Regions from separate parts of the Paenibacillus sp. UMB7766-LJ446 genome, predicted to be linked through region 2. Evidence: predicted binding sites of a transcription regulator. Region 2 holds the regulator's gene; the other holds the start of a gene.

Region 1 (4,274 bases), on a different contig from region 2:
CAGGGCCTCTTCAATCAACGGTGCGGCAAACTCTTTTTGACGAAGTTTCTGACTTAATTCGTGGCGAGTGCGGGGTTTATGTTCCAAATATCGTAAAGACTGCACATACGTCCGCTGTCGCTCATCCGCTACAATGATATCTTCCAAGTCCTTCTTCAAAAATGTATTTCCTCGGGTCATCCGATATTTAATCATTACATCTTCAAGCACCGTGATTGAATATAAACCAAAGGTAATCCGGTAACGAGCTTCCCTGCTCTTCGTTCGTTCGACCAGTGTGATGGTAAGTTCTTCGTTATCCGGGAATTGCGATATTCCTTCAAGTTCTGCTTCTTCGTATAATTCCTCATCATGTTGATCCATTCAGTTCTCCCCTTCCACATCATTTTGTGTCTGAACTGCATGGCCTAAGTGAAAGCACACAGCAAAACAAAAGACTTCTTCACATACGCCTAGCTTGTCTCCAATGGAAACGCATCTTCACTAAACGCTTTGCTATCTCACTGAAGACATCTGACGCTAATACAAAAGGCCGGAAACAATGTCCGGCCTCACACTAACAGTAAGCGTGCCAACAGCCCCTGTCCATTTGGACAGAGGCTGTTGGACAGCGAGAGTACACACCCAACACCTTAGCAGCTAGATTGAGCCAAGCTCAATCAGGCTAGCTTTGGGAGTCAAGAGGGCTTATTCGTTAATTTCAAATAATTCTTGTTCTTCTGCCGCTTCTTTTTGTTGATCTTCACTAGTAGGCGCAGGAACTGCAGTAGTCAAGTTGCTGGCTACACGGATTTTTTGCTCAATGACTTGAGCAATATCTGCATGCTCTTTCATGAACTGCTTCGCGTTCTCACGTCCTTGACCCAAACGTTCGCCCTCGTAAGAGTACCACGCACCACTTTTGTTAACGATGTCCAGCTCTGTACCAATGTCGATGATACTGCCTTCTCTCGAAATACCTTCACCGTACATAATGTCCACTTCCGCTTGTTTAAACGGCGGTGCCACTTTATTTTTTACAACTTTGATACGGGTACGGTTACCGATGATGTCATTGCCTGATTTAATACTCTCAATACGACGTACATCCAGACGTACTGTAGAGTAGAATTTCAGGGCACGACCACCAGGTGTTGTCTCCGGGTTACCAAACATAACACCGACTTTTTCACGAAGCTGGTTGATAAAGATTGCGATGGTTTTGGATTTGCTAATTGCACCAGACAGTTTACGCAGCGCCTGAGACATCAGACGTGCTTGCAAACCGACATGGGAATCACCCATTTCGCCTTCAATTTCTGCTTTTGGTACCAATGCAGCAACCGAGTCAATAACGACAATATCCACAGCACCACTACGTACAAGCGCTTCTGCAATTTCAAGCCCTTGCTCACCCGTATCTGGCTGGGACAGAAGCAACTCATCAATGTTAACACCCAGTTTGCTTGCATATTGCGGGTCAAGAGCATGCTCTGCATCGATAAATGCAGCTTGTCCACCCGCTCTTTGTACTTCAGCAATCGCATGCAATGCAACAGTTGTTTTACCAGATGATTCAGGTCCATATATTTCAACAATACGGCCTTTAGGCAAGCCGCCTGTTCCTAATGCAATATCCAAAGCCAAGGAACCGCTGGGTATAATTTCCACATTCATGTGAGTCGACTCACCCAGTTTCATGATGGATCCTTTACCAAATTGCTTCTCTATTTGACGGAGCGCCATATCAAGCGCGGCACGACGGTCTGACAATAAGCTCACACCCTTTACTGTTTATAAGATAATGATACCTTGTTTTAACACGTTTGCCAAGCTTTTTTTCGAACATACATTCGTTTTTTTTGTGAAGGCCGAGGCGCCTCTTCCTCAAGGAAACTTTCCATTAAACAGAAAAAAGAACCGTAAACAAGGCTGCAAAGCCTGATTCTACGGTTCTTCCGTCTTCCTTTATTATACTTGCTTGGCTTAGCAAATGCAATCCGAGTTGTGAACTAGTCCATCTCCACAAGCTTGCGCCACAAACGGTAAAGAATCGCTTTCGCTGAACGGATTCGAACCGTCTCGCGATTGCCATTAATACGCAGTTCATGAATTTCTGTCTCTTTACCACGCTCCGCCAGAGCGATAAATACAAGTCCTGGCGGTTTGCGCTCGGAATAACCAGGTCCCGCAACACCTGTAACTGACAAACCGAAATCTGCATCCCCAATCATGCGAATCTGCTCTGCCAGCACTTTGGCCACTTCCGGGCTCACTGCGCCCGGTGCATCTTCACCTTCCAGATAGGCATGCGGCACATGGAGCAGCTTTTCCTTAATTTCATTGGAGTAACATACAATTCCGCCTTTAAGCATCGATGCACTGCCAGGAACTGATGTCAGGCTCTGCATGACGAGCCCTCCTGTGCAGCTCTCAGCCGCGCTAAGGGTCAGACCCATATCAGACATCATGGTCACAATTGTGTACTCTATAGGCACGTCCTCGTTCGCGTAGAGATGCTCTGGCAATCGTTCCCGGATCTGCACTTCCATTGCATCCAGCTTCAGCTTCGCCCCACTCTCACTTGGAGCCTTTGTGGATACACGTACCGTAACTTCTCCCTCACTTGCATACGGTGCAATGGTAGGATCTGTCTGTGTATCAATCAGATCAAGGAGCCGGTCTTCCAATGCCGATTCACCGATTCCTGCAAATTTCAGCATTTTTGAATAGATGGGCATTTCTTCAGTCAGTACATGCTGGAACAACCAAGGCTTAACCTCCTGTTCAAACATTGGAATCAGCTCTTTCGGTGGTCCAGGCATCACAACATAATGTTTACCATTATCAGAGATCGCATTTCCTGCGGCAAGGCCTGTTTCATTCGCCAGCGGTGTCCCGCCTTCTATAACAATTGCCTGACGACGATTATTTTCCGTCATATCTACATTTCGATCTCGGAAGAAGCCCTCAATTTTGTCCATAGCCATTCGATCTATATGCAGCTTGCGGTTCAAGACCGCCGCGATCGCATCCTTAGTCAGGTCATCCTGTGTAGGACCGATGCCTCCTGAAAATAAAATGACATCTGCACGACCCTGAGCGATGCGAATCGCGTCACTAAGTCGATTTAGATTATCACCAACCACCGTTTGGAAATATACATCAATCCCGATCGCAGCCAATTCACGAGATAAATATCGGGCATTGGTATTCACAATTTGTCCAAGCAACAATTCTGTGCCAACTGCAATGATTTCTGCCTTCATTCAGCATCCTCCTGTACACGTGGTGAGTGATCAAAGGGCAATAGGATAATTCCCTATTGCCCTTCGTACAAATGATTTCTTCATGCTTCCCCATTTAACCGCAAACCGTTACACCTTTGATAAATGAAGCAAATTTTTGTTTTTGATAAAGTAATCAATACCTGACCAAATCGTAATAATTGCTGCAGCCCAAACGGCGATAACGTCCATGTGAATACCCGTGAATGAGAACGGGAAATTATTCAACAGCAGCAGCACAATCGCGACAATTTGCACGACAGTCTTCAGTTTGCCCCAGGCACTTGCCGCAACAACCGAACCGTCCAGTAATGCAATCTGACGCAGGCCGGTAACCGCAAACTCACGACTAATAATGACCACAGCAATCCAGGAATCCAACTTACCCATTTCTACAAGAGAAATCAGCACCGCAGTAACCAACAATTTGTCAGCCAGCGGATCAAGCAATTTTCCCAGGTTGGTGACCATATTATTTTTCCGCGCCAGATAGCCGTCAATTCCATCCGTGCTTGCCGCAATGATAAAAATGACAGCAGCAATCAATTGATTATACGGAAGCGATAAGCTCCCCAATTGCAACGGCTCTGGATAGAACGGAAAATCTACGAGCAGGAACACCATCAAAAAAGGGATTAAGCAAATTCGTGCAAGCGTAATCCGGTTGGGTAAATTCACAAGACGCCCTCCCTCTTATCCTCCATTACTCCAAACATTCATCTTAATCCCGCATTCATCATCCGGAACATGAAATTTACAGTTTCACTGTCAAATCAGCACTAAAGTGCTCTCACTATGTAAAAACGCAAAAATAAAGTCAACCGTTCAAACGCAAAACCGTTTTAAACGTTCCGGTGACTTTCAGAAGATATACTGCTTTTCACAAAGTCAGCAAACGATGATGACTGGGCTTTGATGCTTATTTGCCAGCAATGCACACTTAGTATAATATACGCCAATTGCAGTGTCAAAAAACATGCAAGCTACAATGAGGAAATATTACTTAAA
Region 2 (4,274 bases):
ACAATCGCACCTTCACCAATGGTAACACCTGGCATAATCATGGCATTCATGCCAATCCATGCATCGCTTTCTATAATGGTATCTCCTTTGGGTGAGAAGGAATGGCTAATTTGATGTGCAAACGGATAAACAGTGATCCACTCCGCATGATGATTGTTATTTCCTCCCATAAGAATAACGACACCAGTTGCGATGCATACATAATTACCGATAATTAATCGATCTATTTGCCAACCAAATTCCTCAATGGGGTTGAATAAACTCCTCGATTTGTCATCTCCCCATAAATATCTTACGCATCCATCTTCAAAAGAAGAATTGATATCATAATAACCGGAGTAATAAGAGTAATCGCCAACTTCGATGAATGGGTTGGTTACAATGTCTTTTAAATACTTAATTTCAGACCAGTGATTAAATTGGTTTATATTCATTTTAGTTTCCTCGCTTCTAAGTTATATTTCTGGGTAACTTAGAAGCATGATACGGTAGCTACATTCTTTAGTTTTTTTAGACGACGAACCATCTAAATCATCCTTCCTTAAGATATGAGGGCGATTATAGCAATGACCTCATTCTTTGTCAATCCTGTTCTCATAAAGAGATGTGTGTAAGTATTCTCGCTCAAAATGTATATGATGAAGAGAAAAATGTAGGATTTAATTAGACGAAAGTGCGTCTGTGAAAAAAGAGAACGTTTTAATTGTTTCCTCTGTCTCTACAGTATCTATATGTTGATAGTTTCATATAATTGCGGTATAATTTATTTATATTTTTAGAAATTAAATTTTGAACAATTAATTGGAGATGTTAATATGGAAGAAGAGAAACAACTCGTTGCCGCACAGCGGACATTTTTTTATACAGGCCAGACCAAGCCGATTGAGTACCGTATTCGTGCTCTTCAGCAATTAAGACATGGAATTGAGAAGTATCAGCAACGTATTCTTGATGCACTTCGTGCGGATCTCAATAAATCCGAAACAGAAGCTTATGGCTCAGAGATTCGCATCGTGTTGGGTGAACTGGATTTTGCATTGGAACACTTGGAGGAATGGGCTACACCAAAACCTGTGCCTACAAATTCTGCTATACCTCATGGCACAAGCCTGATTTATCCTGAACCTTATGGCGTTGCTCTTATTATTGCACCGTGGAACTATCCGTTCCAATTGGCCTTTGGTCCTCTGATTGGAGCTATTGCTGCAGGTAACTGTGCTATTATTAAGCCATCGGAATTAACTCCTGCGGTATCAAGTCTGACATATGATTTGGTTGATGAGATATTTCCCAAGAAGTACGTGGCTGTTATGGAAGGGGAAGTCGAGACAAGTACAGCATTGTTGAAGGAAAAGTTTGATTATATTTTCTTTACAGGCAGTACTGGTGTTGGCCGCATCGTTATGAAGGCTGCTGCTGAGCATTTGACTCCCGTTACGTTGGAACTAGGTGGTAAGAGTCCTGTCATTGTTCACCAAGATGCAGATTTGAAGCTGGCAGCACAGCGCATTGTTCGCGGTAAATTTCTGAATGCAGGGCAAACCTGTGTCGCTCCGGACTACCTGCTTGTACACGAGAATGTACATGACAAATTACTGGAATTGATCGATGCAGAGATTCAGGATAAATTCGGAGATGATGTGATGCAAAACGCAGATTTTCCGCATATCGTCAACGCGCGTAACTTCGACCGTTTATCGGTGTTACTCCAAGATGGCAAAACACTGATCGGGGGATGTTCTGAACGTGATCAGCTGCTTATTGAACCAACAGTACTGGGAAAAGTGGATTGGGAATCCCCTGTGATGCAAGAAGAGATCTTTGGTCCGATCCTTCCTGTATTTAAGTTTAACGACCTCAATCCTATGCTAGATGAGATTGTTCGCCGTCCAAAACCACTTGCATTATATCTCTTCACTAAGGATGAGGCTCTGCAGGCTCAGGTTCTGAATCAAGTATCTTTTGGTGGTGGTTGCATAAATGACACATTGTCTCATATGACTTCTCATTATCTTCCGTTTGGCGGAGTAGGAGAAAGTGGAATGGGTTCCTACCATGGTCAACAGAGCTTTGATGTATTTTCTCATCATAAGAGCATTCTTAAACGCAGTGAATAACAAGCTTACGTAGACCAATATAAGCAGTAGGCAGAAAAAGAGGTTGTCCCGTTCAACGGGACAACCTCTTTAAGTATCTTATTGTGAAACATCTAAGCTGCTTCAAAACATATTAATGAATATCACGGAAAAGGCCAATAACTTTGCCCAGAATGCTAACGTGTTTCAAACGCAAAGGTTCAAAAGTCGAATTTTCCGGTTGAAGACGAATATGATCTTTCTCTTTGTAGAACGTTTTTACCGTAGCTTCATCGTCTTCAGTCATGGCTACTACGATATCGCCGTTATCTGCAGTTTGCTGCTGACGTACGATAACATAATCTCCGTTAACAATGCCTGCTTCAACCATACTGTCTCCCACGACCGAAAGCATAAATACTTTCTGTTCGCCCACATAATGCGTAGGAAGAGGGAAATAATCTTCGATATTTTCTGTTGCTGTGATTGGAACCCCTGCAGTAACTTTACCAACTACAGGAATGCGAGCAACGCTGTGAGCAAACTGATGTGAATGCTCTGACTCTTCCTGGCTGAGAAGCTCAATGGCTCTTGGTTTGGTTGGGTCACGTCTAATTAGACCTTTCTTCTCCAAACGATCCAGATGTCCATGTACTGTAGAGCTGGAAGCCAATCCAACGGCTTCACCAATTTCGCGTACGGAAGGAGGATACCCCTTCAACCGGACTTCATTGCGTATAAACTCCAGAATAGCCTGTTGCCTGCTGGATATCTTCGACATACCGTATCAACCCCATTTTAGTAACGTTTGGGAAAATTATAACATAGAACCTCCGTTCGTACAAACATAAGTTCTAAATAAAATGCCATAAAATAAATGTTTTTTTGCGAATTTATATGAAAATTACTTTTGCTTCTAAGCAAATACTGCAAATGATAGTGCCATACTATAGAAGAAAGATAGTAGAAGAAAGATGAGTGATAGAACTCAATAAAAAAAAGCGAACAATTGTTCTGAAAAGTTATTGTGCAAAACAAGTGTTCGTGTTATATTGATTTCAACGGATAGGAACAAACGTTTGGAGGTCGATATTTAATGAGATATTCTACTTATCAAAGCATTTACGAACCGGTGCATTCAGAAGTGGTTGAAACTAACATAAGAAATTTTAAGAAGGTTTTTGCAAAAGGTAATATTCCAACCTGGGTGTTGAAATTTATAATCGTATCATTAATTATATTAGTTGGTTGCAGTACAGTGCTAACAGTATTTGCAGGCAATGAGAACGATATGTTGCCTGGAGGAAAGATGGCAGTTTCACAAGGAGATACGCTGTGGAGTATATCATTGGATCATAAACCGGAAACGATGGATACACGTGTATATATAGAAGCAATTAAGAAAGTGAATCAACTTCAGTCCACTTCAATAAAGGTGGGGCAAGTCTTAATACTGCCACAATTCACAGAATAAAACTGCATATTCACACGCGCTAATGCGTGTCAGCTTGACAAGCTGCCTTTAACATGTCAAAGTTAATAAGACTTTGTATTTTTGGAGGGGACAAGCTTGGATATAGATAGTCTGGTAGCACGTATTAATGAATTGGCCCGTAAGCAAAAATCGACTGGATTGACAGAGGAAGAGCTCGCTGAACGTGCCAAGCTTAGAGAGATCTATTTGAATAACATTCGAAGCAATTTCAGACAGCAGCTGGATACGATTGAAATTGTAGATGATGAGAATGATCAAGGCCACCAAGGCAAACTCAAACATTAAGGAAACCTAATGATATCATATATGATATTTAGGTTTCTTCCTGTTATCTAGAGGTTGCAAATTATAGGGGGAAATGTTGGTTTACATTTATGTAAGCCGATACAAAGAACATCTAAGGGGGATTCTCATGTCGCGTTCGTTCGAGAGAACGGTTCGGAAAAATTCTAAGCAGTTGAATCAGCAACGTAAAAAAAGCGGTCAACCGGTTTCCGGTACACCAGGTGAGGACGTATTCAAAGGACGCAGCCTTCTGTTTCCTATTTTTCTGATCGGACTAGCATTCCTGTACCTCTTTATGAGTACGTTTCTTGTTAAAGCTCCGATGACCACCTGGGACTGGGTGACCATGTTGCTGTATGTATTTTTGGCAGTCATCTTCATGCTCCGTCGTCCTTATGTCAAAATAGGAACTAACCGGA

The links. The regulator LexA, encoded in region 2, represses DNA repair genes until DNA is damaged. The targets are predictions, from matches to a motif close to CGAACATATGTTCG.
Region 1: the regulator LexA is predicted to act here: its motif matches at 1,822-1,835, upstream of recA (recombinase RecA).

What each region holds. Positions count from the first base shown of each region.
Region 1 covers NZ_JASOYM010000012.1:103,127-107,400, forward strand. Annotated here, with positions in the region: gene QP794_RS25115 (regulatory protein RecX) at 1-363, opposite strand, end outside; gene recA (recombinase RecA) at 688-1,752, opposite strand; gene QP794_RS25125 (competence/damage-inducible protein A) at 1,992-3,248, opposite strand; gene pgsA (CDP-diacylglycerol--glycerol-3-phosphate 3-phosphatidyltransferase) at 3,357-3,944, opposite strand; gene QP794_RS25135 (YajQ family cyclic di-GMP-binding protein) at 4,266-4,274, opposite strand, start outside.
Region 2 covers NZ_JASOYM010000016.1:26,334-30,607, reverse strand. Annotated here, with positions in the region: gene QP794_RS28625 (CatB-related O-acetyltransferase) at 1-434, opposite strand, end outside; gene QP794_RS28620 (aldehyde dehydrogenase) at 816-2,117, shown strand; gene lexA (transcriptional repressor LexA) at 2,230-2,856, opposite strand; gene QP794_RS28610 (LysM peptidoglycan-binding domain-containing protein) at 3,172-3,549, shown strand; gene QP794_RS28605 (DUF896 domain-containing protein) at 3,646-3,855, shown strand; gene QP794_RS28600 (hypothetical protein) at 3,983-4,274, shown strand, end outside.